Regions from separate parts of the Kribbella sp. DT2 genome, predicted to be linked through region 1. Evidence: riboswitches for the same ligand, from Rfam matches in the RefSeq annotation. Region 1 holds a riboswitch; each other region holds the start of a gene.
The links. Region 1 has a riboswitch for glycine ahead of gcvT (glycine cleavage system aminomethyltransferase GcvT). Riboswitches for the same ligand answer to the same signal wherever they lie in the genome.

Region 1 (9,572 bases):
GGTCGAACGTGTCAGACGGTCGGGTACCCCGGTTCCGCGCTGCCGGCGGCGGTGCCGAAACGCTCGCTGCCCTTCGGGTCCGGGCCGTGGCTGTTCTGGCCCGACGTGCCCTCCTGGATGGTGAAGATCAGCAGCACGATCCACCCGATGATCGGGATCAGGCCGATGAAGATCCAGAACCCGCTCCGATCGGTGTCGTGCAGCCGCCGTACGGTGACGCCCAGGGTCGGCAGCAGGACGAGCAGCGAGTAGATCCCGCCGATCAGTCCGGTCCCCGTGCTGGCGTTGTCCGTGCCGATCGCGCGGTCGATCACGTTCAGCACGATCGAGATGATCGCGCTGAACAGCGTGAACATCCAGAACTCCTTGCGGCGCGCCCGGCCGCTGAACACGACGTACTTCTTCAGTACATCCACGTACCACTGCATGGTGGAACTCCGATCATCAGCCACCTGGCCGACCCAGGTCGTAGGACTCCAATGCCCTCCCGACCGTATGCGGTAAACGTGCGACCACCGCATGCCCGGGGCAACGCCGGACGGAAAGGTGATCAAACCGTGAACTCCACCCACAGCGGGTAGTGGTCGGAGATGCGGAAGGACAGCTGGGACTTGGTCAGGTCGGTGAGCACCAGCGGGACGAAGTCCAGGCTGCCGCAGCGGTTGGTGAAGCTCAGGCCGTTGAGCATCGGCGGCAGGCCGGGATCGGTCGGGTCGTTGAACCAGGCGATCTGGTCGTAGTAGTGGTGGTCCTTGTCGTTGTCGAAGATCGTGCGCGGCACCAGCCCGAGGTCGGGCGGCGGCCAGAGGCCGGTCGAGACGAACGCGGCGTACAGCGGGTCGTCGATCCGGTCCAGGTTGAAGTCGCCGAGCACGAGCAGGTTGTGGTTCCAGTCCTTCGGGCGGTCGGCCCACCGGCGCATCCAGTCGGCGAAGGCCTGCACCTCACCGAGCCGGTCCTTCGGGCCCTTGCCCCACAGCACGTGCACGGTGGTGAGGATGAAGTCGGTGCCGCCCCGTACGAAGGCCGCCGCGTACGGCGTCCGCGCGAACTGCTCGACCTTCTGCTCCGCCGCCGCCGCCGGCAGCACGATCTCGCCGACCAGCCCGGACGGCTGCACCCGCTCGGAGTCGTACACGTACGCGAGCCGTTCCGCGTTGCCCGGGGCCCCTTCGGTCGCGTCCGACACGATCACCCGGTAGCGCGGACCGAGGTGGTGCAGCAGCGCCATCAACGCGGTGGTGTCCCGCTTGCTCTCCTGGATCGCGGTCACGTCGAACCGCTCGACCACCGCGGCCACGCAGGCCAGCGCGTGCCAGTCCCGCTTCGGTGTGTCCTTCGGCCCCGACTGCCACTTCGGCGTCAGCCCACCGAACCCGCGCACGTTCCACGTCCCGATCAGCAGGTTGTCCTCGACCTTCGCCGGAAGCTGCTGGTCCAGCGCGGCCCCCAACCGCTTCAGGTCCTGCGTCACCGCTTTCGGCACCGGACCGGCCGGCGGCTTGACCATTTCACGCGCCACAATCCCCACCCCACAACGAGTTTCCCGGCCACCCCAACCGTTGTACCGAGCGTGATCGACCACCGGCCACCCGTCAATGGCCCGCACCAGAAGTTCACCCCGAGGCCCACGGCCGCTCCCCGGCCGCCGGTCGTGGGGATCCGTGCCGCGTAGCCTGGCGCGCATGGACGATCCCGACCAGCCGGCCACCCCGGAGACCCAGGCGCGCGTCGCGGCGAGCTTCGAGCGGCAGGGCCTGATGGCGCACCTCGGAGCCCGGCTCGGCCACATCGGGCCGGGCCGGGTCCACATCCTGCTGCCCGCGCGCCCCGAGCTCACCCAGCAGCACGGCTACTTCCACGCCGGCGCCACCAGCGCGATCGCCGACAGCGCCGGCGGCTACGCGGCGTACACGCTGTTCCCCGAAGGCACCTCGGTGCTCACGGTCGAGTACAAGGTCAACCTGCTCGCCCCCGCCGAGGGCGACCACCTGGAGGCGGTCGGCACGGTGCTGAAGCCCGGCCGCACTCTGACCGTGTGCCGGCTCGACGTCTTCGGCGTACGGGGTGCGGAGCGCAAGCTCGTCGCCGCCGGGCAGCAGACCCTGATCCAGATCGCCGACCGCCCGGAGCGATGACCTCCTAGCGTCCGAACCATCGCGGGAGGTGGGTCGCGAGGTCGGCCTGGTCTGCACCGATCCACGCGACGTGGCCGTCCGGTCGGAGCAGTACGGCGGGAGCATCCAGCTCCTCGCTGACGTCGACCACGTGGTCGACGCGGTCCTCCCAACTGCCCACCGAGAGCTGCCCGGTCTGGTCGAGCAGCAGCCCGCGGCCCTCGTGCATCCGCGCGTACAGCCGCCCGCCCTTCAGCTCCACGTCCCGCAGCCGCCGGCCGAGCAACCCGTGGCCGTCGCCGAAGTCGTACTGGATGTCGATCGCCACGATCCTCTCGGTCAGCAGCCGGTTCACGTCCTCGAAGTCCATCAGGTCCGTGAAGAGCCGGCGCAACGCCTGCGGACCGGCATCCTTCGACATCAGCACACCCTGCGCCCGCGTGCTGTCCAGTACGGCGGCCGCCACCGGCCGACGCTCGGCCTCGTAGGTCTCCAGCAACCCGGCCGGCGCCCAGCCGTTGATCTCGGCGGCCAGCTTCCAGCCGAGGTTGAACGCGTCCTGGACCCCGAGGTTGAGCCCCTGCCCACCGAGCGGCGGGTGAACGTGCGCCGCGTCGCCGGCCAGCAGCACCCGGTCGACCTGGTACCGGTCGGCCAGCCGCGTCGCGTCCCCGAACCGCGACAGCCACCGCGGCGAGTGCACCCCGAAATCGGTGCCTGCGACAACGATCAGCCGCTGCCGAAACTCCTCGAACGTCGGCGGCACGCTCCTGTCCGCCGCCACTCCGTCAGCCGGTACGACGACCCGGTACACGCCGTCGTCCAGCGGCATCAGCCCGAACCGCCACTCGGTCTTGCGCACCTCGCTCTGGACGGCGTTCACCCGGTCGAGCGAGTCGCCCACCTGCATCTCGCCCAGCAGCGTCTCCACCTTCGACGCCTCCCCCGGGAACCCGATCCCGAGCAGCTTGCGCACCGTGCTGCGGCCGCCGTCGCACCCGACGACGTACCCGGCACGCAGCCGCGAGCCGTCGGCCAGCTCGACGTCCACGCCCCGCTCGTCCTGGCTCAGCCCGACCACCTCGACGCCGGACCGGATCTCGGCCCCGAGCTCGACCGCGCGCTCGGCCAGGATCCGGTCGATCGCCGGCTGCGGGATCCCCAGCGTGTACGCGTGCGCCGAGTCCAGTGCCGGCGCCGGCTTCGGGATCGCCGCGAAGAACCCCGCGACCGGGTACCGCGTCCCGGCCGCGAGGAACCGCTCGAGCAGTCCCCGCTGGTCCATCACCTCGATCGACCGCGCGTGCAGGCCCAGCGCCCGCACGGCCTTCGTCGGTTCGGTGTCCTTCTCCAGCACGACCACGTCCACCCCGTGCAGCCGCAGCTCCGCCGCCAGCATCAACCCCGTCGGCCCGCTCCCCACCACAAGTACGTCAGTCACACGTCCCCATTTCCCCGAGCTGTTTCAGCAACTCGCAGGATTCTCCAGGACGCACTGGGCCTTGCGGCAAGCCCCCAGCTGCGCTATAACCTGATGACGGCAGGGAGATCAGTTCTCCTTGCCTTCGTCATGTCCGCCGTACAACGGATGGGCAGCAGCCAGTACTGCGACCCGTCGGCGCAGATCGGTCAGGTCCGCCTCGGCGTCCGCGGTCAGGGCCTCGGCGATGATGTCCGCGACCTCGGTGAACGCGTCCTCGCCGAACCCACGCGTCGCCAGCGCCGGCGTACCGATCCTCAGGCCCGACGTCACCATCGGCGGCCGCGGGTCGAACGGTACGGCGTTGCGGTTGACGGTGATGTCGATCGAGGCCAAGCGGTCCTCGGCCTGCTGACCGTCGAGCGCGCAGTCCCGCAGATCCACCAGCACCAGGTGGACATCGGTCCCGCCGGAGACCACCGAGATGCCGTGCTTGGCGACGTCGGACCGGCCCAGCCGCTCGGCCAGGATCCGGGCGCCCGCCAGTACGCGCTCCTGGCGTTCGCGGAACTCCTCCGACGCGGCGATCTTGAACGCCACCGCCTTGCCCGCGATCACGTGCTCGAGCGGTCCGCCCTGCTGGCCGGGGAAGACCGCCGAGTTGATCTTCTTGGCCAGGCCGGCGTCGTCGGTCAGGATGATCCCGCCGCGCGGGCCGGCCAGCGTCTTGTGCGTGGTCGACGTCGTGACGTGCGCGTGCGGTACCGGCGACGGGTGCAGCCCGGCCGCGACCAGCCCGGCGAAGTGCGCCATGTCGACCATCAGGTACGCGTCGACCGCGTCCGCGATCCGCCGGAACTCGGCGAAGTCCAGGTGCCGCGCGTACGCCGACCAGCCGGCCACGATCAGCTTCGGCCGGTGCTCGTGCGCGAGCCGCTCGACCTCGGCCATGTCGATCCGGTGATCGTCCGGGCGGACCTGGTACGGCACCACGTCGTACAGGCGGCCGGAGAAGTTGATCTTCATGCCGTGCGTGAGGTGCCCGCCGTGCGCCAGGTCGAGGCCCATGATCGTGTCGCCCGGGCGAATCAGTGCGTGCATCACGGACGCGTTCGCCTGCGCGCCGGAGTGCGGCTGGACGTTCGCGTACGCCGCGCCGAACAGCGCCTTGACCCGGTCGATCGCCAGCTGCTCGATCACGTCGACGTGCTCGCAGCCGCCGTAGTACCGGCGGCCCGGGTAGCCCTCGGCGTACTTGTTGGTGAGCACCGAGCCCTGCGCCTGCATGACGGCCGCCGCGGTGTGGTTCTCCGAGGCGATCATCTCCAGGCCGTCGCGCTGCCGGGTCAGCTCGTCGGCGATCTTCGCCGCGACCTCCGGGTCGAGATCGGCGAGCGTCGCATCCATGCTTGGGGCAACGATCTGCTGGAACGTGCTCACAAGTCACCACCGTGCTTGGCCGCGTAGTCCTCGGCCGACAGCAGCGGGCCGTCCGCGGTGGCGTTCACCTTGAACAGCCACACGCCGTACGGGTCCTCGTTGATCGCGGCGGGGTCGTCGGTGACGGCGGGGTTCACCTCGGTGATCTCGCCGGTGACCGGGGAGAACAGGTCCGAGACGGACTTCGTGGACTCCACCTCGCCGCAGGTCTCCCCCGCCGTCACGGTGCTGCCGGGCTCGGGCAGTTCGACGTACACGATGTCACCGAGCGCGTCGGTGGCGATCGCGGAGATCCCGACCGTGACGACGCCGGCCTCCTCGCGGGCCACCCACTCGTGCTCGTCGGAGTACTGCAGTCCAGCCTTGACTGTCGGCATGGTCGGTCCTCACTTCTGGCGCTGGTAGAAGGGCAGAGCGGTCACTTCGAACGGCTCGGGCGTGCCGCGCAGATCGACGTGCAGTGCGGTTCCCGGCTCGGTGTGCTCGACGTCGACGTACGCCAGAGCGACCGGTACGCCGAGCGTCGGGCTCGGCTGGCCGGAGGTGACCTCGCCGACGACGACGCCGTCCTTGAGCACCGGGTAGTGGCTGCGCGGCGCGCGCCGGCCGGAGCCGGTCAGGCCGACCAGCTTGCGGGCCGATCCCGCTTCCTTGCGGCGGACAAGGGCTTCCTGGCCGACGAAGTTTTCCTTGCTCAGCGCAACGACTCCGCCGAGGCCGGCGGCGAACGGATCGCCCTCGCGAGAGAGTTCGTTGCCGTAGAGCGGCATCCCGGCCTCCAGCCGGAGCGAGTCGCGGGCCGCGAGACCGGCCGGGGTGAGCTCGCCGTCCTCGGCCGCGGCCTCGATCGCGCGCCAGATATCGACCGCGTCGTCGCCTCCGACGAAGATCTCGAAGCCGTCCTCGCCGGTGTAGCCGGTGCGCGCGACCAGGAGGTCCAGGTCGGTCAGGGTGAGCTCGACCGCCGCGTAGTACTTGAGCGTGGTCAGGCGTTCCTGCTGCTCGGCGGGGATCAGCCGGAGCAGGATCTCCTGGGCCTTGGGCCCCTGGACGGCGATCAGCGAGGTCCGCGCCGACGCGTCGTCGACCGTGACGTCGAAGCCCCGCGCGCGCTCGGTCAGCGCGGCGACCACTGCTTCGGCGTTGCCGGCGTTGGGGACGACGAGGAACGCCTCGGGGCGCCGGTAGGTGATCAGGTCGTCGATCACGCCACCGTCCTCGGCGCAGATCAGCGAGTACTTCGCCTTGCCGACCGCCATCGCGGAGATCCTGCCGACCAGCGCGTGGTCGAGGAACGCCGCGGCGTCCGGTCCGGTCACCCAGACCTCGCCCATGTGGGACAGGTCGAAGAGCCCTGCCGAGCGTCGTACGGCGTGGTGCTCGGCGAGCTCGGAGCGGTACTTGAGCGGCATCTGCCAGCCGCCGAAGTCGGTGAAGCTCGCGCCGAGCCGCTCGTGCTCGGCGCGGAGTGCGGTGAAGGTCGAACTCGCCATGAGGAACTCCAGAATCCAGGTGGCGGGCGCCACGAGATCGGGGTTCCTCCCCGCTCTGTATCGGACCTGAGAGTTTCCGCGCGGCCGTCGTACGGGCCTCGCTTGCACCGTCGGTGAGCCGGACGTCCGGCTGCTTTCCAGAGTTGCCTGACCGCGGCGGTACGGGGGCCTGAGAGATTCCCGGGGAGGATTTGCTCCTACGGCACCTGCACGGCGGCAGGATTCTCCCGCCGCGGATCAACAGCGTGTTCAGTTGTCGGTCGCACCCTAAGCGGGGCACGGCCGGGCGCGCAAGGTCGGTCTCAGGTGAGCGTGAGACCGAAGCCGGGGCGGTCGGGGACGGTCAGGTTGCCGTCCTCCCAGCGGTACGCCGTGGTGTCGACGCCGTCGGTCGTGCCGGGCACACCCTCGACGGTCGGGACGTTGCCGAGACCGGCGGCGAGCTGTGCGGCGTACAGGGTCTTGAGCGGGAGACCCCAGGCGTGCGGCGAGGCCTGGCAGGTGATCCGGGGCATCACCTCGCGCCAGCTGGTCAGGCCGAACGACACCACGTCCATCAGCAGGACGTCGATGTCGCCTTTGGCGGCGATCTCCAGCAAAGGCTCCAGGTCGGGGTCGGACTCGCCCTCGGCGATCAAGGTCTGTGATCCCTGCAGGTGCTTCTTGAGCCGGGCCAGATCGGTCGCGTCGTCGAGGAACGGCTCCTCGACCCAGTACAGGTCGCAGTCCGCCACGGCCTTCAGGTACTCGATGAACCCGTCGCAGTCGTACCCGTCGTTGGCATCCACGAGGATCCGGTGCTCCGGGTACGCCGCCCGCACGGCCCGTGTCACCTCGATGTCCCGCGCGTCACCCTCCGCCCGCTCCATCCAGCGGTTTCCGCGCCCGATCTTCAGCTTGAACGCGCGATAGTCCGCCGAGTCGTCGGCGGCACAGTGGGCCAGTACGGCGTCCACGCCGCCGGCGTCGTCGAGATCCGCGAAGTAGATCGCGCCGTCGTAGCACGGGGTCGTCGTACTCCCGCGACCTCCGAGCAACGCGTGCACGGGGAGATCGAGGATGTGGCCGGCCAGGTCGTGCAACGCGAAGTCGAGCCCGCGCAGCCCTGGCTCTCGTACGCCGTTTGCTGGATCGATCAGCTCTTCCACCGGGCGCCCCACCACGTCCTCCGGGACGAGTCCCGCCGCGAGCCCCCACCCGGACTTCCCGGTGTCGGTGTGCAGGACGACGATCTCGTCCACCCCACCGTCCCCGTGGCTACCGAGCCGGGCGTTCCGCCCGATGGTCCGTGGATACCGCGACCGGACCGTCGAGCGCTCCACGCGGCTGATGAAGTGACCGTCCAACGTCATCGGGACTCCTCACATCGGGGTTCCCCACCCAGTCTGCTGCGTTGACCGCGCGGGCAAACCCTCTGACTCCCGGCGAGACGTGGGTCACAGCGGGGTCGTGTCACAACCCGGCGGTGGCGTCTGTCAAAGCTGTGACAGACGAAATCACCTTGGAGGAGATCCTGATGGATGCCCGTCTCAACCTTCACAGCAACGCTCTGGCCGGTCAGATTCTCAAGTACGTGAACTCGGCCGGGCGCGCGGTCAGCGGGTCGAGCCTGCCGATGGCGACGCAGGAACTGGTGAAGCTGCGCGCGAGCCAGATCAACGGGTGCGGCTTCTGCACCGACATGCACTTCAAGGACGCGATCGCCGCCGGCGAAACCCCGCAGCGCCTCAACCTGGTCGCGGCGTGGCGCGAGGCCACGGTCTTCACCGAGCCCGAGCGCGCCGCCCTCGAGCTCGCCGAGGAAGGCACCCGCATCGCCGACGCCGCCGGCGGCGTCTCCGACGAGGTCTGGGCCAACGCCGCCAAGCACTACACCGAGGACGAACTCGTCGCCCTCGTCGCGGTGATCGCGATCATCAACACCTACAACCGCCTCAACGTCATCATCCAGCAACCCGCCGGCGCCTACGAGCCCGGCATGTTCGGCTGATCCCCGGATAACCCGCGGGTGCCTTCCGGGGCACCCGCGGGGCTGTTGGCGCGGGCGTCTGCGGGCGTTGGCGCGGGCGCTGCGGGCGTCGGCGGGCTGCTCGGGTGTGGGTGGGAGCACCCGCGGACGCATTGCGTCTGCGGGCTAGTGGTGCATCCCCCGGCTTCTACGGGTGGGCGCCCGGTGACCTCCGGTCGGCTCCGAAGGCGGGAGCGGCCGGCGGATTCAGCGCGAGGGCGATCGTGGTGCGAAAGCGTTCGGCCAGCGGGGGCAGCGCGTGCTCGGAGAACCAGCCGACCGCCCGGGACTCGTCGTCGCCGACCTCCGCCGTACCGGCGACGGGACGGCAGCTGAACGCCGTGTCGTAGTACTGGACCTGGTCGCCGTTCGGGTATGTCGATCTCGGCAGGGTCTGGATCCACAGGACGCGGTCGACCACGACCTGGAGCCGGGTCTCCTCCAGCACCTCGCGAACGGCACCGACGTCGGCGTCCTCGCCAGGCTCGAGGGCGCCGGAGACCGGCGTCCACTCGGCGTTGTCTGCCCGTTGCACCAGGAGCACCTCGCGGTGGTCCGCGGCGTCGCGGACGACGACGGCGGTGACGCCGGGGCAGAGGATCAGTTCGTGGCCGACCAGGGAGCGGAGGTGCTGGAAGTAGTTGCTGATGCCCATGGTTGAGCTGACGCCTGCGGCGGGGTGTCGGTTGGGATGAGGAAGTTGATGAGGGCGCCGTCGCGTTCGGCGGGGGCGGTGGGCCAGCGGCGGCGGATGAGGCGGAGGGTTCGGTCGTTGGCGGTGCTGACGACCAGGAGGAGTTGCTGGGCGCCTGCCGCGCGGGCGTGGGCGCCGGCGAGGTTCAGGAGGCGCATGCCGAGGCCGCGGCTCTGGTAGGGGTCGGCGACTATGGCGGCCAGTTCGGCGGTGGGGGTGTCGAGGGCGCCGTGCGCCCAGGCCCACATCGCGTGGGCGATCAGGTGGTTGTCGTGCTCAGCAACCCAGGACTCGCCGGACGAGCGCAGCATCGGCTCGATCACCGAGGCGCGGGGTGGGCGGCCGACGGCGGTCTGGAAGCGGAAGTACAGGCTCAGCTCGGACAGACCGTCGAGCATCG
Region 2 (9,572 bases), on a different contig from region 1:
CTGCCCCACCAGGCCAAACGCAACCTTCGAGGCTCCCGTCGCGTCTGCCTCCTCACCACCTGTGAGGAGGACCACGTGGACCGTCTCTTCGCCGAAGCGGAAGCGATCAGCGCCCGTACGGCGACCGCGTGAGGGTGAAGGTCGCGACGTTCAGCTCCTTGATGCTGCCGTCCTCAGCCCGGACCACCCGGAGCTTCTCCCCCGCGAAGTACCCGTCGCGCCCCCGGTACAGATCAGGGCCCAGTGGTGAGAAGCGGCAGGTGAGAGCGCCACTCAGCTGAAGGATGCACCCGCTGACCGACATCGTCACCGGCGTGTTTCCCCAGTACCAGTGCCCCAGCAGCTCCTCGCCCTGCGGGAGCTCCGGCTCGGGCACCCATTCCTGCGGAAGCCACGGCTCGTGCGTCATCGTGACCCGCATCAGGTCGAGCGGGACCGACGCGCACTTGCCGTACGTCGCGTTGGCGAGCGCGACCGCGCCGATCCGGCGGTCCCGGTCGAAGAACAACCCGGCGATGAAACCAGGCATCGAGCCGGTGTGCCCGGCGAACAGGTCTGGATCGTCGGCCTGCAGCCGCAGCCCCAGCCCGTACGCCGCGTTCAGCGCCTCGCGCGGATCGGCCGACGCGGGCGTCGACATCTCCTCGACGCTCTCCCGGCTCAGCACCTCCGGCACCGGGTCGATCCAGAAACACGTGTACCGGGCCAGGTCCTCGATCGTGCTCCACAGCTGCCCGGCCGGCGCCATCGCGCCCGCGTCGTACGCCGGCTCCGCGGCCAGCCGACCGCTGAACGGATGCACCGAAAAGCCTTCAGCCGCGGGGTCCTCCGGGAAGTACGACGTACGCCGCATCTCCAACGGCCGCAGGATCCGCTCACGCACCAGGTCGAACCAGGACCCACCCCGCAACCGCGCGACGATCTCCCCCAGCAACGCGTAGCCCAGGTTCGAGTAGTGGTACCGCCGATCCGGTACGCCGGCCGCCTGCGACTCGTCCATCGCGGCCGTCAGCGCCTCGAACGACACGCCCGGATTGCGTTCCCACCACGGCCCTTCGGGCTCGGCGTTCATCCCGCCCGAGTGCGACAGCAGGTGCCGCAGCGTCAGGTCGCCGAACGCGACGCCCGGCAGATGCTTGCCGACGGCATCGTTCAGCGCGAGCAGCCCGTCGTCGCGGCACTGCATCACCAGGACGGCGGTCAGCGTCTTGGTGATCGACCCGATCCGGTACTGCCGCTCCGGACCGGGCAACCCACCGTCGGCCGTGGCGAACTGCCCCCGCGACCCGGTCCACACCAGTGCACCGTCACGCACCACACCGGCCGTGATCGACGGCAGCTTCCACTCACTCTGGGCTGCCGCGACTTCTGCGAAGAGAGCCGCGGCAGTGTCAGGGCGCAGGGTCACTCAAAAGCCTCCGGGGAAGGGCAGGAGCAGATCAGGTTGCGGTCGCCGTACGCGCCGTCGATGCGGCGCACCGGCGGCCAGTACTTCGTGGTCCGGTCGACCGACTGCGGGAACGCGGCCTCCTCGCGGGTGTAGGCGTGCTCCCACTTGTCGTTGATCACCGCGGACGCCGTGTGCGGCGCGTTGACCAGCGGGTTGTCGTCGGCCGGCCACTCGCCTGCCGCGACCCGGTCGATCTCGTGCTTGATCGCGATCATCGCGTCGATGAAGCGGTCCAGCTCGCCCAGGTCCTCGGACTCGGTCGGCTCGACCATCAGCGTGCCGGGCACCGGGAACGACATCGTCGGCGCGTGGAAACCGTAGTCGACCAGCCGCTTCGCGACGTCGTCGACGGTGACGCCGGTCTCCTTGGTCATCGGGCGGAGATCCAGGATGCACTCGTGCGCGACCAGGCCGTTCTCGCCGGTGTAGAGCACCGGGAACGCGTTCTCGAGCCGCTTGGCGACGTAGTTCGCGGTCAGTACGGCGGCCTTGGTCGCCGAGGTCAGACCCTCCGCGCCCATCATCCGGATGTAGGCCCAGGAGATCGCCAGGACGCCGGCCGAGCCGAACGGCGCCGCCGAGATCGGGCCGACACCGGAGTCCGGGCCGGCCTGGTCGAGCAGCGGGTGGTTCGGCAGGTACGGCGCCAGGTGCGCGGCGACCGCGACCGGGCCGACGCCCGGGCCACCGCCGCCGTGCGGGATGCAGAACGTCTTGTGCAGGTTCAGGTGCGAGACGTCGCCGCCGAACTCGCCCGGCTTGGCCAGGCCGAGCAGGGCGTTCAGGTTCGCGCCGTCGACGTACACCTGGCCGCCGTGGTCGTGCACGATCTGGCAGACCTCGGTCACGCTCTCCTCGTACACGCCGTGCGTGGACGGGTAGGTGATCATGATCGCGGCCAGCTTCTCCGCGTGCTCGGACGCCTTGGCCCGCAGGTCGTCCAGGTCGATGGTTCCGTCGTCGTTGCCCTTGACAACAACAACCTTCATGCCCGCCATCACCGCGGACGCGGCGTTGGTGCCGTGCGCCGAGGCGGGGATGAGGCAGACGTTGCGGTCCTCGTTGCCCTGGGCCCGGTGGTAACCGCGGATCGCCAGCAGGCCCGCGAGCTCGCCCTGCGAACCGGCGTTCGGCTGGATCGAGACCTTGGCGTAGCCGGTCACCTCGGCCAGCCAGCGCTCCAGCTGGCCGATCAGCTTCACGTACCCGGCCGCGTCCTCGATCGGCGCCAGCGGGTGCATGTCGGCGAACTCGGGCCAGGTGACCGCTTCCATCTCGGTGGTCGCGTTCAGCTTCATCGTGCAGGAGCCGAGCGGGATCATGCCGCGGTCGAGCGCGTAGTCGTAGTCGGACAGCTTGCGCAGGTAGCGCAGCATCGCCGTCTCGGACCGGTGCGTGTTGAAGACCGGGTGGGTCAGGTAGTCCGACGTACGAGTGACGGCGTCGGACAGGTTGCCACCGGCAAGCGAAGCGTCGTACCGGATGCCGAACGAGCCGCAGACCTGGCCGAGCGCGACCGCGTCGGTCTTCTCGTCGCAGGAGATGCCGACGTGGTCGGCGTCGACGAGGCGCAGCCAGATCCCGTTCTGCCGGGCGGTGTCGACGACGTCGGCCGCACGACCGGGGACGCGCGCCAGCACGGTGTCGAAGAACTGCTCGTGCACGACCTCGACGCCACCGGCGCGCAGCGACGCGGCCAGGCTGTCGGCTCCTCCGTGGACGCGTTCGGCGATCGCCTTCAGGCCGTCGGGGCCGTGGTAGACGGCGTACATGGAGGCGACAACGGCGAGCAGGACCTGCGCCGTACAGATGTTGGAGGTCGCCTTCTCACGACGGATGTGCTGCTCCCGCGTCTGCAGAGCCAGCCGGTACGCCGGGGCGCCGTCGGCGTCGACCGAGACGCCGACGAGGCGACCGGGCAACGACCGCTCGAGCCCGGCGCGCACGGACATGAAGCCCGCGTGCGGTCCGCCGTAGAACAGCGGGACGCCGAAGCGCTGCGACGAGCCGATCACGATGTCGGCGCCGGCCTCACCCGGTGCCTCGAGCAACGTCAGCGCGAGCAGGTCGGAGGCCACGGCAACCAACGTCTCGCGCTCGTGCGCGGCGGTGACCAGCGGCTTCAGGTCGCGGACGACACCGCCGGAGCCCGGGTACTGGACCAGGAAGCCGAAGAAGTCGCCTTCGGGCAGACCGTCGGTGGTGTCGGCGACGACGACCTCGATGCCGAGCGCCTCGGCGCGGGTCTCGACGACGGCGATCGTCTGCGCGAAGCAGTCGGCGTCGACGAGGAAACGGTTGCTCTTCGACTTGCGGTTCGACCGGTGCGCCAGCGTCATCGCCTCGGCGGCCGCGGTGCCCTCGTCGAGCAGCGACGCGTTCGCGGTCGGCAGGCCGGTCAGGTCCGACACGACGGTCTGGAAGTTCAGCAGCGCCTCGAGCCGGCCCTGGGAGATCTCCGGCTGGTACGGCGTGTACGCCGTGTACCAGGCCGGGTTCTCGACCAGGCGGCGGACGATCACCGACGGGGTGAAGGTGCCGTAGTAACCCTGGCCGATCATCGAGGTGGCGACGTTGTTGCGCGCGGCCAGCTGGCGGAGCTCGGTCAGCGCGTCGACCTCGGAGGCCGGCTCGGGCAGCCGGAGCGGCTCGGCCGAGCGGATCGAGGCCGGGACCGCGGCGTCGACGAGCGCGTCGACGTCGGCGTACCCGAGGGTCTGCACCATCCGGGCGACCTCGTCGGCCCGCGGGCCGATGTGACGGTCGGCGAAGGTGGCCGAGATCTGTGGGGAGATGTCGGGCGACTGGGGCGGTGGGGTGGGAAATGAATCTTGCACAGTCATAGCTGGAGGCTCCGATGCTGACAGGTCTGCCGGTGGCCTCCCCCTCTGTCACGCACTGACACGCTTCAGAGTCGCCTGCGGCACTCGGTCCATGGGCCTGAGAGGTTCCGGGGAGGAATTGCCCCTTCGGCGCCCAGGCAAACGCGCCCTGGGACTCTCCCGAGTGCTGTGTACGGCAACCCCGAGGTTACCAGTTGCCCTCGTCGAGTTCCGGCAGCAGCCGTTGCGCGGTCACTCGGGCGGGTCCGACCAGTTCCGGATCGGCGAAGGCCATCGGCCAGCGCACCCGCGTCCCGGCGTCGGCCCAGCCACCGACCGCGGCGAGGAACTTGTCGAGCGCGGGGTTGGACAGGCCTCGGGCCTGCAGCGGCGCGATGTGCCCGGCGAAGAACTCGGCGATCCGCCGTTCGACATCGAGCGCCGCCCGATGGTCGGCCTCGATCAGCTCGTACCACCTCACGGAACCGGCCGGCGAGAGCGCGGCGACGTTGGAGTAGCTGCCGTCCGCGCCGAGCGGGGTCATGCTCGCCAGGAAGTGCCCGGGCACGAACAGCGACAGCCCGGACTCGCGCGCCCGGGCGAACCACTCCGCGTCCCCACCCGCACTCTTCAAGCCGATCAAAGCCGGTACGGCGCGCGCGAGGTCGGTGAGCTGCTCGGGCCAGACCTGCGTCTTCGCGTGCGGCGGGTTGTAGAGGACCAGCGGTACGCCGCCGGCCGCCTGGGCGACACGGTCGAGGAAGGCCAGCGCCTCGCCGGCGCTCAGCGGGAGCCAGTCGGGCAGGATCACCTGGATCGCCGAGGGACGCAACGCGGCCGCCCGGCGTACGCGGTCGAGCTGGAGCTGCGCCGAAGGGTGACTGGCACCGATCTGGAACGGCAGGTCGGTCCGCGCGGCGAGCAGGTCGTTGATCCGGTCGTACTCGCCCTCGGTCAGGGTCTGGAACTCCCCCGCCGTACCGTGCACGTACAGACCGTCGACACCGGCCTTGGTCAGGTGGTCGAGCTGGGCCTCGAGGCGGACGAAGTCGATCGTGTCGTCGGCGTCGAGGGGCAGCAACAACGTCGCCCACACACCACGCAGGGTTTCCGCGGTGAGTGGGCGCACCGGTTGCTGGAGGTGGTTCGGGGTCAGCCGGTCATCCGGGCGCGGCGGCGAGCGGCGAGCTCGTCGTTCGCGTGCGGGCCGGACTCCTCGTCGTTGCCGTCGGCGCGTTCGGTCGGCAGCTCGGACAGCGAACCCTCGACCTCGCGCCAGACCCCGCCGAGCGCGATCCCGAAGACGCCCTGGCCGCCGGCCAGCAGGTCGATGACCTCGTCGGGCGAGGTGCACATGTAGACCGAGGCGCCGTCACTCATCAGCGTGATCTGGGTCAGGTCGTCGATGCCGCGCTCGCTCAGGTGGGCGATCGCGGTGCGGATCTGCTGCAGCGAGATCCCGGCGTCGAGCAGCCGCTTGATCACCTTGAGCAGGAGAACGTCGCGGAAGCCGTAGAGCCGCTGCGTGCCCGAGCCGGTGGCCGGGCGGACCGACGGCGACACCAGGCCGGTACGGGCCCAGTAGTCGAGCTGACGGTAGGTGATGCCGGCGGCCGAGCAGGCGGTCGGGCCGCGGAAACCGACGTCTTCCGGCATCGGGCGCAGGTCGTCGTCGAAGAGCAGGCCCTGCACCCCCGCTGCGGCAGCCGCGTCGGCGTGTGCTTCCGACGCCGACTGCGCCGTCAGATCGGTGTCGCCGGTGCGTGTCACGCCTGAGCCTCCCTGGGTACTGACTGGAACGGACTACATCCGTGGAGTTACAACTCCTCACAACTCCTTCAAGGTAAGCCGCCGACTTGACCCGGTCAACGACAACCGCACCGAGCCGAAAGCGTGTCGCGCTCCCAGGCCGAATCGTTACCAACCCGGCCTTGTACCAGAGACATCCAAAATCTTGCCGTAACGCACGGTCAGGACTTGTCGAAGTCCTCCGGCGAGATCTGGTCGAGGAACTCGCGGAAGCGCTCCACTTCCTCTTCCTCCTCCACCTCGTCGACCTCGTCGGTCTCACTCTCCGGAACCGGCACCCCGGCCTCGGCGAGAATCTCCTCGGTGCAGAACACCGGCGTCCCGGTGCGCAGCGCGAGCGCGATCGAGTCCGACGGGCGGGCCGAGATCTCGGTCTTGTCGTCGAACACCAGGATCGCCTCGAACACGCCGTCGGTCAGGTTCACGATCCGGACCTGGGTCAGCGTGTGCCCCAGCACCCGGATCACCTCGGCGAAGATGTCGTGGGTCAGGGGCCGCGGTGGTTCCATCCCCTGCTGCGCGAACGCGATCGCGCTGGCCTCGGCCGCGCCGATCCAGATCGGCAGGTACCGCTCACCGCCGACCTCCCGGAGCAGCACGATCGGCTGACTCGAGGGCATCTCGACCCGGACTCCGATTACGTCGACTTCGCGCACACCCTCAGCCTACTCCGGCAAGCCCGCACAAGCTGGCGTCCGGGTCGGCGTACGACGTCAGCGGCTCAGCCGGGACCGGACCAGGGCCGCGTGCAACCGTACGGCGAGGGCCGCCAGTTCCTGGGTCTTGTCGTCGCGGCGCGGACCGGCGACCTGCTCGATCAGGCCGACCTCGCGGTCGGCCGCCGTACGGAACGGGCGCAGGTGCCGCGGCTCCACGCCGTACCGGCCGAACTCGGCGGCCGCCTTCGCGACCAGGATCGCGTCGCCGTCGTAGTGGTTGCCCCGAGCCACCACCAGCTGGTGGCTCTCCAACTGCTCCAACAGCTCAGCAGTGATCCCCGCCGCGACCCGCAGCTCCTCGCGCGTCAGCTTCAACTCGGTGCGGTCGGCACCGAAGTCCTCGGCGACCGGCAACCCGGCGGGCTCGGCCGCCTCGGGCGCCGCCGGACGGCCGCCCGGTGTCGGTCGCAGGCCGCGGTCCATCGCGCCGAGGTGTTCCTTGATCACCTTCAGCGGCAGGTACTGGTCGCGTTGCGCGGTCAGCACGTAGCGCAGCCGCTCGATGTCGGCCGCGCTGAACTTGCGGTACCCGGACGCGGTCCGGGCCGGCGTCACCAGTCCCTCGGCCTCGAGGAAGCGGAGCTTGGAGATGGTGACGTCGGCGAACTCGGCCTGCAGGACCTGCAGCACCGCTCCGATGCTGCTTCCTCCGGCGTCAGCCTCAGGCCTGGCCACTGCTGGCGTAGTAGACGAGCCGGTACTTGCCGATCTGGACCTCGTCACCGTTGGTCAGCGCGACCTCGTCGATCCGGTCGCGGTTGACGTAGGTGCCGTTCAGGCTGCCGACGTCGCGCACCTTCACCCCGGCCGGGTCGCGGCGGAACTCCGCGTGCCGGCGCGAGACCGTGACGTCGTCGAGGAAGATGTCGCTGTCCGGGTGCCGGCCGGCGGTGACCACGTCGACGTCGAGCAGGAAGCGGCTGCCCGCGTTCGGGCCACGCTGGACGATCAGCAGGGCGGACCCGGCCGGCAGCGCGCCGACGGCGGCCTCGTCCTCGGCGGTCAGGCCCTCACCGGCCAGGTCGATCCGCTCGGTGTCGGGCTCGGCGCTGATCGGGGTCAGCATCGCGGTGTCGGTGACGCCGGGGGCGGGCACCGGACGGTCCGCGCCAGGGAGCATCGTTCCGCACTGCGAGCAGAACTTGCTGCCCTCGGAGTTCTCGTGCCCGCACTGGTTGCAGAACGGCATGCTGTGATCCTCCCGATCGCCGGCGGTCCGGCGACGTTGTCGTAGATCCCCGTGATGACAGTGTGACTGCGCCCTCAACCCTCGACCGGCGGTTGAGGGCGCAAACCTATCAGCTCTGCTCGAGCTGGCCCTTGTAGGTGTCGGCGTCCATCAGGGCCGCCACCTCCTCGTCGTCGTCGACGCGGATGTCGAGCAGCCAGCCCTCGCCGTACGGGTCGGTGTTGACCAGGTCGGGCTGGTCGGCCAGGGCCTCGTTGACGGCCGTGACGGTGCCGTTGACCGGCGCGAACAGGTCGCTGACGGACTTGGTCGACTCCAGCTCGCCGCAGGCGTCGCCGGCGCGCACGACGGCGCCCACCTCGGGCAGCTGCACGTAGACGATGTCGCCGAGCGCGTCCTGGGCGAAGTCGGTGATGCCGACCCGCACCGGGCCTTCTTCGCCGGCCTTCAGCCACTCGTGCTCGGCCGTGTACTTCAGGTCTTCGGGGTACACCTCGGGTCCTCTTTCGCTCAGGATCTACTTGGTCGGGCTGGGGGCCGGGCGAGCGTAGCGATGCTCCTCCGGCGCGTGCAAGGCGCTGATGGTCAGCTGCCGCAGCTCGGTCACCTCGGCGGTGCCGCCGATCTGCGGGCCGGTCACCTCACTGATCAGGCCGCCGGGGAAGTTCGCCGCCTCGGCCAGGTTGTGCGACTCGCCGATCGCCTCGATCACGTACGGCGAGACGACCTTCTCCCCGTCCACCCGGACACCGGGCGCCTCGTCGGTCAGGTCGGTGCTGGCCACCACCCGGACCGAGCCGTTGATCTGGATCGCCTCGGCGCCGGCGTCGCGCAGTTCCTCGATCGCGTCCAGCAGGTTGCCGGACGTCATCTTGCCCTCCGGGTCGTTCAGCGTGATCCGGACCCCCGGTCCCTGGGCCGGCAACGTCCCGGCCAGGATGCTGAGGGTGCGGACCTGCTGCTCGGCCTGCTCGCGCGCGGTCTGGGCCTTGTCGGCGCTGGAGGACAGCGTGTTCTTGCGCTCCTCCAGCTCGGTGATCTCGCTCTCCAGGCGGCGGTTGTTCTGGTTCAGGCCGTCGAGGATCGCGATCAGGTCCTCGCGGCGGGCGTTCTGGTAGCCGTCGTCGGCGCGGTTCACGCGGACCTGGACGACCGCCGTACAGGCCACCAGGGCCAGGACGACGGCCACGATCGCCTGTCCGCGGGACGGCTTGAAGCCGGCCTTCAACCGGCGCAGGGCCAGGTTGGGGCCTTTGGCGCGCGGCATCGGGGTCGGAGCGACCGGGTGCGCGGGCTCCGCCGGCGGACTGTCCGAAGGCGGAGCCTGCGCCGAGGCCGAGGCCGATTCCGAGGCCGATTCCGAGGCCGGAGCCGGTTCCGCTGCCGGTCCGTCGGACTCGGGCGGCGGCGTACGGTCGTCGCGCTTCGGCTCGGACGCCCGGTGGTGCGCCTCGCCGCGGTGCTGCGGCGGGCGCTTGGGCTCCTCGGGCGGTCGCTGGTCGTCGCTCATGCTCAGGCCCGGAAGACGTGCCGGCGGATCGCGGCCATGTTGGTGAAGATGCGGATGCCGAGCACGACGACCA
Region 3 (9,572 bases), on a different contig from region 1:
AGCTGCCGGAGGCGATCCGCGGCGGGGGTGAGCGGTGGCTGGAGGGCACGTTCGACCGGCGAGCCCGTACGGCGGGCAACGGCGTCGGCTACGCGTCGATCGTTGCCGCTGGCAATCACGCGCCGGTGCTGCACTGGGTCCGCAACGACGGCGCGGTCCGCGAGGGCGACGTGATCCTGCTGGACGCCGGGGTCGAGACCCGCACGCTGTACACGGCCGACGTGACACGGACGTTCCCGGCGACGGGTGAGTTCACGACCGCGCAGCGTCAGGTGTACGACCTGGTGCACAAGGCGCAGCTGGCCGCGCTCGCGGCGGTCACGCCTGGTGCGCCGTACCGGGCCTTCCAGTACGAGGCGATGCGCGTGCTCGTCGAGGGTCTGCGGGACTGGGGCATCGTCGACGTCTCGCTGGACGAGGCGCTCGGCCCGGACGGTCAGCAGCACCGCCGGTACGTCGTCTGCGGCCTCGGCCACTTCATCGGCCTGGACGTGCACGACTGCGACGCCGCCCGCCCCGAGACGTACTTCGCCGCCGACCTCGAGGTCGGCATGGCCCTGGCCGTCGAGCCCGGCCTCTACTTCCACCCCCACGACGAGACCGTCCCGCCCGAACTGCGCGGGATCGGCATCCGGATCGAGGACAACGTGGTGGTCCACTCCGACCGCCTCGAGATCCTCACCGAGCCCCTCCCGATCACCGCCGACGGCGTGGAGCAGTGGGTCAAGACTCAGCGACCGTGAGTAGTCAATCAATCACTTAAAATAATCTGGTCACAGGTAGTAACGCCGGGGCGGTCGGCTCCGATGTAGTCAGCGGGGGAGGGTCGCTTTCGGCTCGGTGCGTGGTGGTGGGGGCCGCGGCCACGCACCGGCCGGACGGCCCCGAACTTGGGACCCGGGGGGGACCCAGGGGTTGTGAGGCACGGGGGTACGACGATGAATTTGCGCGTGCGTGTTGTGCGCTGTGGATGTGCGGGCGGCCGGCACTGGTACGCCGACATCGACGACGCGGAGGACCCGCAGCCCGACGACCCGTTCTGGTACGTCGACGGGTGCGCGAGTCAGAAGCAGGCGCTGGAGACGGCCTGCGAGCAACTGTCGAGCCTGGCTGGCCGGATGTACCGGGGAGATCGCCTGCTGCGGGTGCTCGACTGAACGGACCGAAGCCCCGACCCTCATGGCGGTTTCAAGGGGTCGTTGCAACACAGGTGATTAGCTGGCTGTTGCCAGGAGTTTAGCGAGACGCTCGGCTGGGGTTTCCCAGTCGAGCGTTTTGCGTGGTCTGCCGTTGAGTCTTGCGGCGATGGCAGCGAGGTGGTCGGTGGTGTGGACTGACAGGTCGGTGCCTTTGGGGAAGTACTGCCGCAGCAGGCCGTTGGTGTTCTCGTTCGAGCCGCGTTGCCAGGGTGAGTGCGGGTCGCAGAAGTAGACCGGGAGATCGGCGGCCAGGGAGAACTGGTGGTGCAGGGCCATTTCGGCGCCTTGGTCCCAGGTCAGTGAGCGTTTCAGGTGGGTGGGCAGGGTGGCTGCGGTTGCGAGGAGGGCGTCGCGGACGGTCTCGGCGTCGCGGTTGCCGGGCAGGTGGACCAGCAGCACGTAGCGGGTGGCGCGCTCCACCAGGGTGCCGATCTGGGAACTACCGTCCTTGCCGATGATGAGGTCGCCTTCCCAGTGGCCGGGAACAGCCCGATCCTCGACCTCGGCTGGACGGTCGCTGATCATGATCATCGGTGTGGTGAACCGGGGCTGGCGTTGGTCAGGGCGCCTGTGCGGTTTGCGGTAGGTGCGGCCGGTGCGCAACGCGGCGGTGAGTTCTCGGCGCAGCTCGCCGCGGCCCTGGACGTAGAGGGCCTGGTAGATCGTTTCGTGCGACACCTGCATCTCCGGGGAGTCGGCGTAGGTCCGGCGCAGACTACGACTGATCTGCTCCGGACTCCATTCCAGCCCCAGCCAGCCCTGGACGACGGCACGTAACTCAGGATTGGCCGCGAGCTTGCCGCCCTTGGGGCGTGGCCGGCGGGCATCAGCGCGAGCCTGAGCCGCGTGGGGACGGTAGTCGCCACTGCCCGGGTGAGCGTTTCGTCTGATCTCGCGGCTGACCGTCGAGGCCGACCGGCCCAACTCGACAGCAATAACCCGGATCGATGCCCTCGCCCGGCGCCGGTCGGCGATCACGATCCGTTCGTCTTCACTCAAAAACCGCGACGAGGCCTCGGCCAGCAGCACCTTCCGTGCCGCCGGCCGAGACCTCTTCACCCGACCTGCAGGGCGCCCGTTGCGCCACTCACGGCCGGTTCGCTCGTTGACACCGACCCGCCGTGAGGCTGCCCTGTTGCTATAGCCCTGGTCCACGAGCCGAAAGTATTCCGCCCGCTCACGAACCAACTTCTTGGGACCTTGAGCTACTCCTCGTCCCCTACGAACCTCGAAACCCATCGCACCCCTCGAACTGAGGTGTTGCGACGACCTCTAGAACCCAAGCATCAGGTCGGGGCTTCAGCCGTTCACGAGCCGTCAGCCGCGGGTCAGCGTGACGCCGTAGTAGCTCGCGGCGTCGACGACCGGCTGGTAGAACGAGTACGAGCCGGTGGCGTTGCCGCCCTGGTTGAAGCCGCAGTCGTGGCCGTCGGACGGGCCGCCGGACGTCATGCCCTGCGCGACGGTGCCGGAGATGTAGGCGCCGCCGGAGTCGCCGCCCTCGGTGCAGACCGTCGAGCGGGCCAGACCGCTGGTGCGGGTGACGCTGCCGCCCGCGCCGCCGTAGTTGACGGTCAGGTTGTACTGCGTGATCGTGCCGCAGGTCCAGCCGGTCGTGTTGCCGGCCTTGCAGATCGTCGAGCCGACCGGAGCCTTCGACGAGCCGGTGACCCGGGTCGTCTGGCCGTTGCGGTTGTCGATGTAGCCGCGGCCGACGTTGTTCGCGTCGATGTCCATCAGGCCCATGTCGACACTCGGCTGGCCGGTCCGGAAGCGGCTGGCGACGCCGACCCCGAGCCGTACCCCGGACGCGTTCTGCACGCGCGGGTTGCCCTCGACGCAGTGGCCCGCGCTGAGCATCACGTTGTCGCTGCCGTTGCGCGTACCGGAGAAGCCGAGCGAGCAGTTCGTGCCCGGGACCAGGTCCATGATCTGGCCGCCGATCACGTCGGCGGTCATCGCCAGGGTGGTGGTGCCGGTGCTCACGGCAACGCCCGGGAGCGCCTTCAACTGCTTGACCAGGGCAACGGTGTTCGCGGACTGCTTGCCAGGCTGCAGGATGATCCGCAGCGTGTCGGTCGGCAGGTCGGCGCCGATCTGCTGAACCTGCGTCGAGCCGGACCTGTCGATCAGCGCCTGGGCCCGCGTCTGCAGCGCGGTCAGCGCCTTCTCGCCGCGGGTGACGCTCCGCGGGGTCAGGCCGTTCGCCTTGGCGGCGTCAGCGGCGGCGGTGGTGTGCACGTTCACGACCAGGCGACGGGCCGAGTCGAAGAACGCACCGTCCAGGCCGGGGTCGGCCTTGGCGGCGCGGGACGCCTTGGCCAGTTGGGCCTGCACGGTCTCGAGCGCGGCGGTCTTGCTGTGCTCGGCGTCCATCCGGAGCTTGGCGTCGGACGCGGAGACACCCCAGCTCGTGCCGAGGACGTCGTACACGCCGTCGATCGGCTCGGGGACCGGCGCGCTGCCGGCGGACTGGATCGGCGCCAGGGCGGCGGCGCCGAGTCCGAGTGCCAGCGCGGCTCCGACCAGGGTCTTGCGGAACTGCCGGGGACGGAATCGTTCGGGGCGGGGCGGGGAATCAAAGGACATGGTCACATCCGGTTCCTCTGGGTGGCCTTGCCTCACAGGGCCACGGTGAGGAGATCGTTGAGGCTACGGACGATCACCACAAGGGAACGGACGGTCACGGTTGCCTCGGGAGAGGTGGTCAAGGGAAAGCCTTCGGGTGAACGACCGATCACCCCCTGTCAACCAGCGGTCGACCGAGGGTGATCCTTCGTAAATCGGTTTAGCTCGTCGGGTCGACCGCCGCGCAGCTCGTTCCACGGCGCGGTACGTCGAGCGCGACCAAGTAGTCGTCGACCGTTGCCTCCATGCACGGACTCGAGGTGTAGCTGCCGTGCCCCCAACCGCGGTACGTGACCAGTACGCCGTCCCGGCCGAGCTGGCGGGCGACGCTTCGGGCGCCGTTGTAGCCGGTCGCGGGATCGTGCAGGCTGTTGATCAGCAGCGCCGGCGTGCGCAGGTCGTACGCCTTCGGATCGCGCTGCGGGTTGGGCGCCTTCGGGAGACCCAGGCAGGTCGACACGGCGAGCAGTTGGCCTGGGTAGCGCAGGTCCTCGTTGTCCCGCGCCAGCCGTCGCAGGTGTTCGGCGTACTCGCCGTAGTTGCGGACCGGCAGGCTGAAGTCGCGGCAGAACGTCACGAACGCGAAGCTCGTCAGTCCGGTCGGAACCGGGGGCTGCTCGGTCGGCGGCGGGCTCTTGTCCAGCGTGGCCAGCAGGTCGGCGAGCTTGGCCCAGTCCGGTCCGTAGAAGGTCCGGAACGTCACGAAGCTCAGCTGGTACGGCGTGATCGGGGACGACGGGTGCTGCGGATCCGGGAGCTCGCCGCGGTCGGCGCGGGCGAGAAGCCGGTCCCACAACGCGTGGATGTCCTGGCCGTGCAGGGCGCAGGTCGTTGCCGTCGTGCACCACTTCACGAACTCGTCGAAGGAGTCCTGGCCCGCCCAGGCCTGCGCGTCGAGGAACTCGCCGGTCGTCGCGGAGCTGTGGTCGAAGACGCTCTCCAGCACGAGCGCGCGGGTCCGCTGCGGGTAGCGCTGGGCGTACTGCTGGCCGAGCAAGGTGCCGTACGAGCTGCCGTGGAAGGAGATTCGTTGCTCGCCCAGGGCGGCGCGGATCGCGTCGACGTCGCGCACGGTCTGCAGGGTGTCGAGGTGGTCGTAGACCGGGCCGGTGTTCTTGCGGCAGTCGGTGGCGAGCTCGTGGTTGTACTTGATGGTGGCGTCGAAGTCGCTGTGGTTCTCGAGGATCGGCGACGGTTGGCGGGCGAGCAGTGCGGCCGAGCACATCACGGCGTTGCTGCGGGCCACACCACGTGGGTCGAAGCTGACGATGTCGAAGCGGTCCTCGAGCTGCTGGCTGAACCGGCTCATGCCGGTGCGAATGCGGTCGACACCGGAGTCGCCGGGTCCGCCAGGGCCGAACACCAGTACGCCGACCCGCTGGTCCACGCCGCGGCCGCCGGCCGGGCCGGACGAGGAGCCGGCCTTGCGCCGCGCGACCGCGAGTTCGAAGGTACCGTCGCCTGGCTTGTTCCAGTCGATCGGCACGGTCAGCGTTCCGCACCCCGAGCCGGGGAGGAGGGCGATCTCCTCGGGGGTGTCGCCGGGCTCGGGCTTGCAGTCCGCCCAGGCGATCGAGGGCTGGGGCTTGGGGGCGGTTTGCTCGGCCGAAGCCGTCGCCGGTGGGGCGACCATCGCCGTCGCGGCGATGAGGACCACCCCCCAGGTGGTTCGTCGGAACACGGGATCTCCTGTTGTCGTAGGGAACACCGTCGATCCTTGGCGGCGAGGACCCTGACCGGCATCCGGTGAGGACCCGGAGGCATCCCGGGAGTGGGTTGGGCCGACTTGTTAGGGTCACTGGTCTGATGACCGAGACTCTTGCAGCCGTGGACGTGCCGGCTGGTTCGAAGCAGGCGCGCTGGTTCCGGGTGGTGGCGATCGCCGAGGCGATCTCGTGGACCGGGCTGCTGATCGGGATGCTGTTCAAGTACGTCCTGTCGGACAACGAGATCGGTGTCCAGATCTTCGGCCCGATCCACGGCGGCATCTTCGTCGCGTACGTGCTGACGGTCGCCGTCGTCCGCAAGCCGCTGCGCTGGACGTGGACGACGACCCTGCTTGCGCTGGCCGCGAGCATCCCGCCGCTGTTCACCTGGTTCTTCGAGCTCTGGGCAGCCCGCACCAACCGCCTCGGCTGACTCACCGGCCGCAGCCAAGGCAGGGTGGGCGCGTGCGGAGGTAGTAGCCGTACGTCGCCGCGAGCAGACCCATGCCCCAGACCAGGTAGGCCGGGACGGCGACCCAGAAGAAGGCTTCGGGCAGATCGATCTCCCCGAAGACCGGCTCGTGCCGCGCGGCCGCGACGGTCATCTGGAGCAGCCCGACCCCGAAGTACGCCGTGATCCCGGCCCCGAGCCCGCCGCCGGGGAGCAGCAGCATCCAGCGCGGGAACAGCCGTCCGGCGCGCGTCACCAGCAGGAGCGGGAGGACGGTCCCGGCGAGCACGAAGCCGGTCTCGAACAGGATCACCGCCAGGCGACCGCCGTACGGCGTACTGGCGAAGCCGACGACGGCCTGGGCTCCGAGGCGAATGAGACAGCCCGCTACGGCAACGAGGGCTCCGGCGACGGCCCACCTGGGTGTGGACGCGACTGTCGGGAGCCCGCTGCAGCGCAGGCAGGACGGGTCGAGCCGCCGCTGCCTGGCCAGGGCGGTCGCCGCGAGCAGGGCCGCGCCGGCGAGTCCGCCCAGCCGGCTGAGCATTCCGATCGGGTCGAAGGGGATGCCGAGGCCCGGCAGCACGGCGGCGACGACGTCGAGCAGGGCGAAGCCGCACACGGCGACCCAGCCGGCCGCGGCAGCCCAGGTGAGTGCGATGGTCGGCCGTGACACCGGCAGGACGACCAGGACGGCGCTCAGCGCGCAGAAGGCGAGCGACGGCCAGCGGGGGATGAGCAGGTCGTTGCCGGGCAGCTCCCAGGCCGGTGCGTGCCCGGTCGCGAACCACAACCGCACCAGCCCGTACGCCGTCGCCCAGCCGATCGCGGCGTGCGGTGCCCACCGCAAGGTCCTCATGTCCTCAGCTTCCGGGTCCGGTGCCCGAAAGGGATCCCCCGCGCGAGGGAAGCAGCTCCCTCGGTGGAATGAGCGCACGGGAACAGGCGGATTGACGCGCGGTGCGAGCGCGTCGTACCGTCGCGGTCGTCAGCAGCACGCGCCGCATGAACCCGTGCGGGAGAGACCCGGGCCCGACCCGGGCGCCGTAGGAGCAACTCTCCCCAAGAATCTCTCAGGCACCCTCACCGCACGGGCGAGGCACCTCTGGAAGGCAGCACGCCCAACAGAGCGGGGAGGCACACCGATCGGTCAACGTCGACCGGAAGGAACCTCCAGATGGCGATCAGCGTTTTCGACCTGTTCAGTATCGGGATCGGCCCGTCGAGCTCCCACACCGTGGGACCGATGCGCGCGGCCCGGACCTTCGCCGCCGGCCTCGCCGCCGACGGCCTGCTCACCCGGACGACGGCCGTCGAGTCGCAGCTGTTCGGCTCGCTCGGCGCGACCGGGCACGGGCACGGCAGCAACAAGGCGGTGATGCTCGGTCTCGAGGGCGAGGCTCCCGAGACCATCGACACCCGCTCGGTCGAGGACCGGGTCTCGGCGATCCGCGCGGCGAAGACCCTGCGGCTCGGTGGCGAGCACGAGATCGCGTTCGACGAGGGCTCGCAGCTGGTGATGCACCGCCGTAAGGCGCTGCCGTACCACCCGAACGGGATGACCTTCGTGGCCCGCGACGCCGACGGCGCCGTACTGCGGGAGCGTACGTACTACTCGGTCGGTGGCGGCTTCGTCGTCGACGAGGACGCGGCGGCCGGCGACCGGATCGTGCCGGACCGGACGCCGCTGAAGTACCCGTTCCTGTCCGGCGCCGAGCTGCTCGACCGCTGCCGCGAGTCGGGGCTGCCGATCAGCGAGGTGATGCTCGCCAACGAGCTCGCCTGGCGGACCGAGCCCGAGATCCGCGAAGGCCTGCTGCACATCTGGCAGGTGATGCAGGACTGCGTCGACGAAGGCTGCGAGACCGAGGGGGTGCTGCCGGGTGGCCTGAAGGTGCCGCGGCGGGCGCACGGTCTGCACCAGAAGCTGAGCGGCGACAAGTGGTCGGTCGACCCGCTCAAGGTGATGGACTGGGTGAACCTGTTCGCGCTCGCCGTGAACGAGCAGAACGCCTCCGGCGGCCGGATCGTCACCGCGCCGACGAACGGTGCCGCGGGCATCATTCCCGCCGTGCTGCACTACTACCGCCGGTTCGTGCCGGGCGCGACCGAGGACGGAGTCGTACGGTTCCTGCTGGCGGCCGCCGCGATCGGCGTGCTCTACAAGGAGAACGCGTCGATCTCCGGCGCCGAGGTCGGCTGCCAGGGCGAGGTCGGGTCGGCCTGCTCGATGGCCGCGGCCGGGCTGTGCGAGGTGCTCGGCGGGACCCCGGAGCAGGTCGAGAACGCGGCGGAGATCGCGATGGAGCACAACCTCGGCCTGACCTGCGACCCGGTCGGCGGGCTGGTCCAGATCCCGTGCATCGAGCGGAACGCGATGGCGGCGGTGAAGGCGATCAACGCCGCCCGGATGGCGATGCACGGCGACGGCGTGCACGTGGTCACGCTGGACAAGGTGATCAAGACGATGCGCGAGACGGGCGCGGACATGAAGGTCAAGTACAAGGAGACCTCACGAGGCGGCCTCGCCGTCAACGTGATCGAGTGCTGACTGGTCACCACGCGGTTGCTCAGTGTCGCGACGGGTTGCAGTTTGCGGTGAATATCGTTCCAAGACCTGTTTGAAACATGTGAATACCCGCTACTGTGCCGGAACTGTGAGTCTGTTCTCTGAGGAAGAACAGGCAGCACCGCGCCGGACCCCGCTGAGGAGCAAGAGGGTCCGCCGTACCGCCGCCTGCATCGCCCTGCCCATCGGCCTGTACGCCGCCCTGGCTGTCGTGGGCCTGCTGCCGCTGCCCGGCACAGGTGACCCCGACACGGTCACGCCGGTGGCCGGCCTGCCGATCGTCGGCCCGGTCGACAAGAACTACCCGTACGTCGAGGGAGCCCCGCGGCCGGTGGTGACCCCGACCCCGCCGCTCTCGTCGGAGTCGCACGGGGACGGTTGGGGCGACGTCCAGCTGGACGGTCGCGGGGGTGAGGCGGGACGCCCGACGCCGGGTGCGCCCGCGACGCCGGGGCCGGCCGAGGAGCGGGTACGCCGGCCGGGGGCGACAGTGACGGCCACGCCGCACGCGACGCCGACCCCCACCGAGCGGACGGCCTCCCCGACTCCTCCGCCTCCGCCGGAGAGCCCGACACCGAGCCCGACCGGTACGCCGCCGACGCCGCCGGTCACCGACGACCACCCGGACCCGGGCCTGGTCGACCAGCTGTTCGGCTGGCTCGACGCACTGGTGCCGTAGTACGTCGTACGGGCTACCAGGCCACCGGGCCGTGGATGCTCAGGTACTGACCCGTCGGGCCGTCCTTGGCGACCGTCGCCGCCTGGACGATGATCGCGGCGCCTTCCTCGACCGTCTGGGTACCGCGGTGGCCGTTGAAGTCGGTGGCGGTGAAGCCCGGGTCGACGGTGTTGATCCGGAAGTCCGGCAGCAGGTAGGCGAACTGTGCGGTGAGCATGTTGAGCGCGGCCTTCGACGCGGCGTAGCCCGGGACCGGGATCCAGGACTGCACCGGCGACTCGCCGTCGAACGGCACCCCGGCGATCGAGCCGAGCCCGCTGCTGACGTTCACCACCACCGC

Region 2: linked by a shared signal. The riboswitch ahead of gcvP (aminomethyl-transferring glycine dehydrogenase) and the one ahead of gcvT (glycine cleavage system aminomethyltransferase GcvT) in region 1 are both predicted to bind glycine.
Region 3: linked by a shared signal. The riboswitch ahead of ACLQ2O_RS06030 (L-serine ammonia-lyase) and the one ahead of gcvT (glycine cleavage system aminomethyltransferase GcvT) in region 1 are both predicted to bind glycine.

Annotation. Positions count from the first base shown of each region.
Region 1 is NZ_JBNCLH010000011.1:238,915-248,486, forward strand. It holds gene ACLQ2O_RS36785 (DUF805 domain-containing protein) at 12-428, opposite strand; gene ACLQ2O_RS36790 (endonuclease/exonuclease/phosphatase family protein) at 551-1,522, opposite strand; gene ACLQ2O_RS36795 (PaaI family thioesterase) at 1,686-2,138, shown strand; gene rox (rifampin monooxygenase) at 2,143-3,558, opposite strand; gene glyA (serine hydroxymethyltransferase) at 3,667-4,977, opposite strand; gene gcvH (glycine cleavage system protein GcvH) at 4,974-5,354, opposite strand; gene gcvT (glycine cleavage system aminomethyltransferase GcvT) at 5,364-6,470, opposite strand; glycine riboswitch at 6,516-6,617, opposite strand; glycine riboswitch at 6,618-6,710, opposite strand; gene ACLQ2O_RS36820 (mandelate racemase/muconate lactonizing enzyme family protein) at 6,773-7,822, opposite strand; gene ACLQ2O_RS36825 (carboxymuconolactone decarboxylase family protein) at 7,987-8,460, shown strand; gene ACLQ2O_RS36830 (NUDIX hydrolase) at 8,627-9,133, opposite strand; gene ACLQ2O_RS36835 (GNAT family N-acetyltransferase) at 9,079-9,572, opposite strand, start outside.
Region 2 is NZ_JBNCLH010000009.1:356,459-366,030, reverse strand. It holds gene ACLQ2O_RS33915 (serine hydrolase domain-containing protein) at 107-1,408, opposite strand; gene gcvP (aminomethyl-transferring glycine dehydrogenase) at 1,405-4,293, opposite strand; glycine riboswitch at 4,369-4,465, opposite strand; gene ACLQ2O_RS33905 (dihydrodipicolinate synthase family protein) at 4,481-5,368, opposite strand; gene ACLQ2O_RS33900 (MerR family transcriptional regulator) at 5,425-6,042, opposite strand; gene ACLQ2O_RS33895 (bifunctional nuclease family protein) at 6,243-6,737, opposite strand; gene ACLQ2O_RS33890 (MerR family transcriptional regulator) at 6,795-7,430, opposite strand; gene ACLQ2O_RS33885 (FHA domain-containing protein) at 7,462-7,989, opposite strand; gene gcvH (glycine cleavage system protein GcvH) at 8,099-8,482, opposite strand; gene ACLQ2O_RS33875 (DUF881 domain-containing protein) at 8,507-9,499, opposite strand; gene ACLQ2O_RS33870 (small basic family protein) at 9,502-9,572, opposite strand, start outside.
Region 3 is NZ_JBNCLH010000001.1:1,253,179-1,262,750, forward strand. It holds gene ACLQ2O_RS05995 (aminopeptidase P family protein) at 1-743, shown strand, start outside; gene ACLQ2O_RS06000 (hypothetical protein) at 951-1,157, shown strand; gene ACLQ2O_RS06005 (IS30 family transposase) at 1,215-2,438, opposite strand; gene ACLQ2O_RS06010 (S1 family peptidase) at 2,517-3,788, opposite strand; gene ACLQ2O_RS06015 (alpha/beta hydrolase) at 3,988-5,508, opposite strand; gene ACLQ2O_RS06020 (DUF3817 domain-containing protein) at 5,634-5,966, shown strand; gene ACLQ2O_RS06025 (hypothetical protein) at 5,968-6,843, opposite strand; glycine riboswitch at 6,991-7,083, shown strand; gene ACLQ2O_RS06030 (L-serine ammonia-lyase) at 7,162-8,535, shown strand; gene ACLQ2O_RS06035 (hypothetical protein) at 8,642-9,232, shown strand; gene ACLQ2O_RS06040 (SDR family NAD(P)-dependent oxidoreductase) at 9,246-9,572, opposite strand, start outside.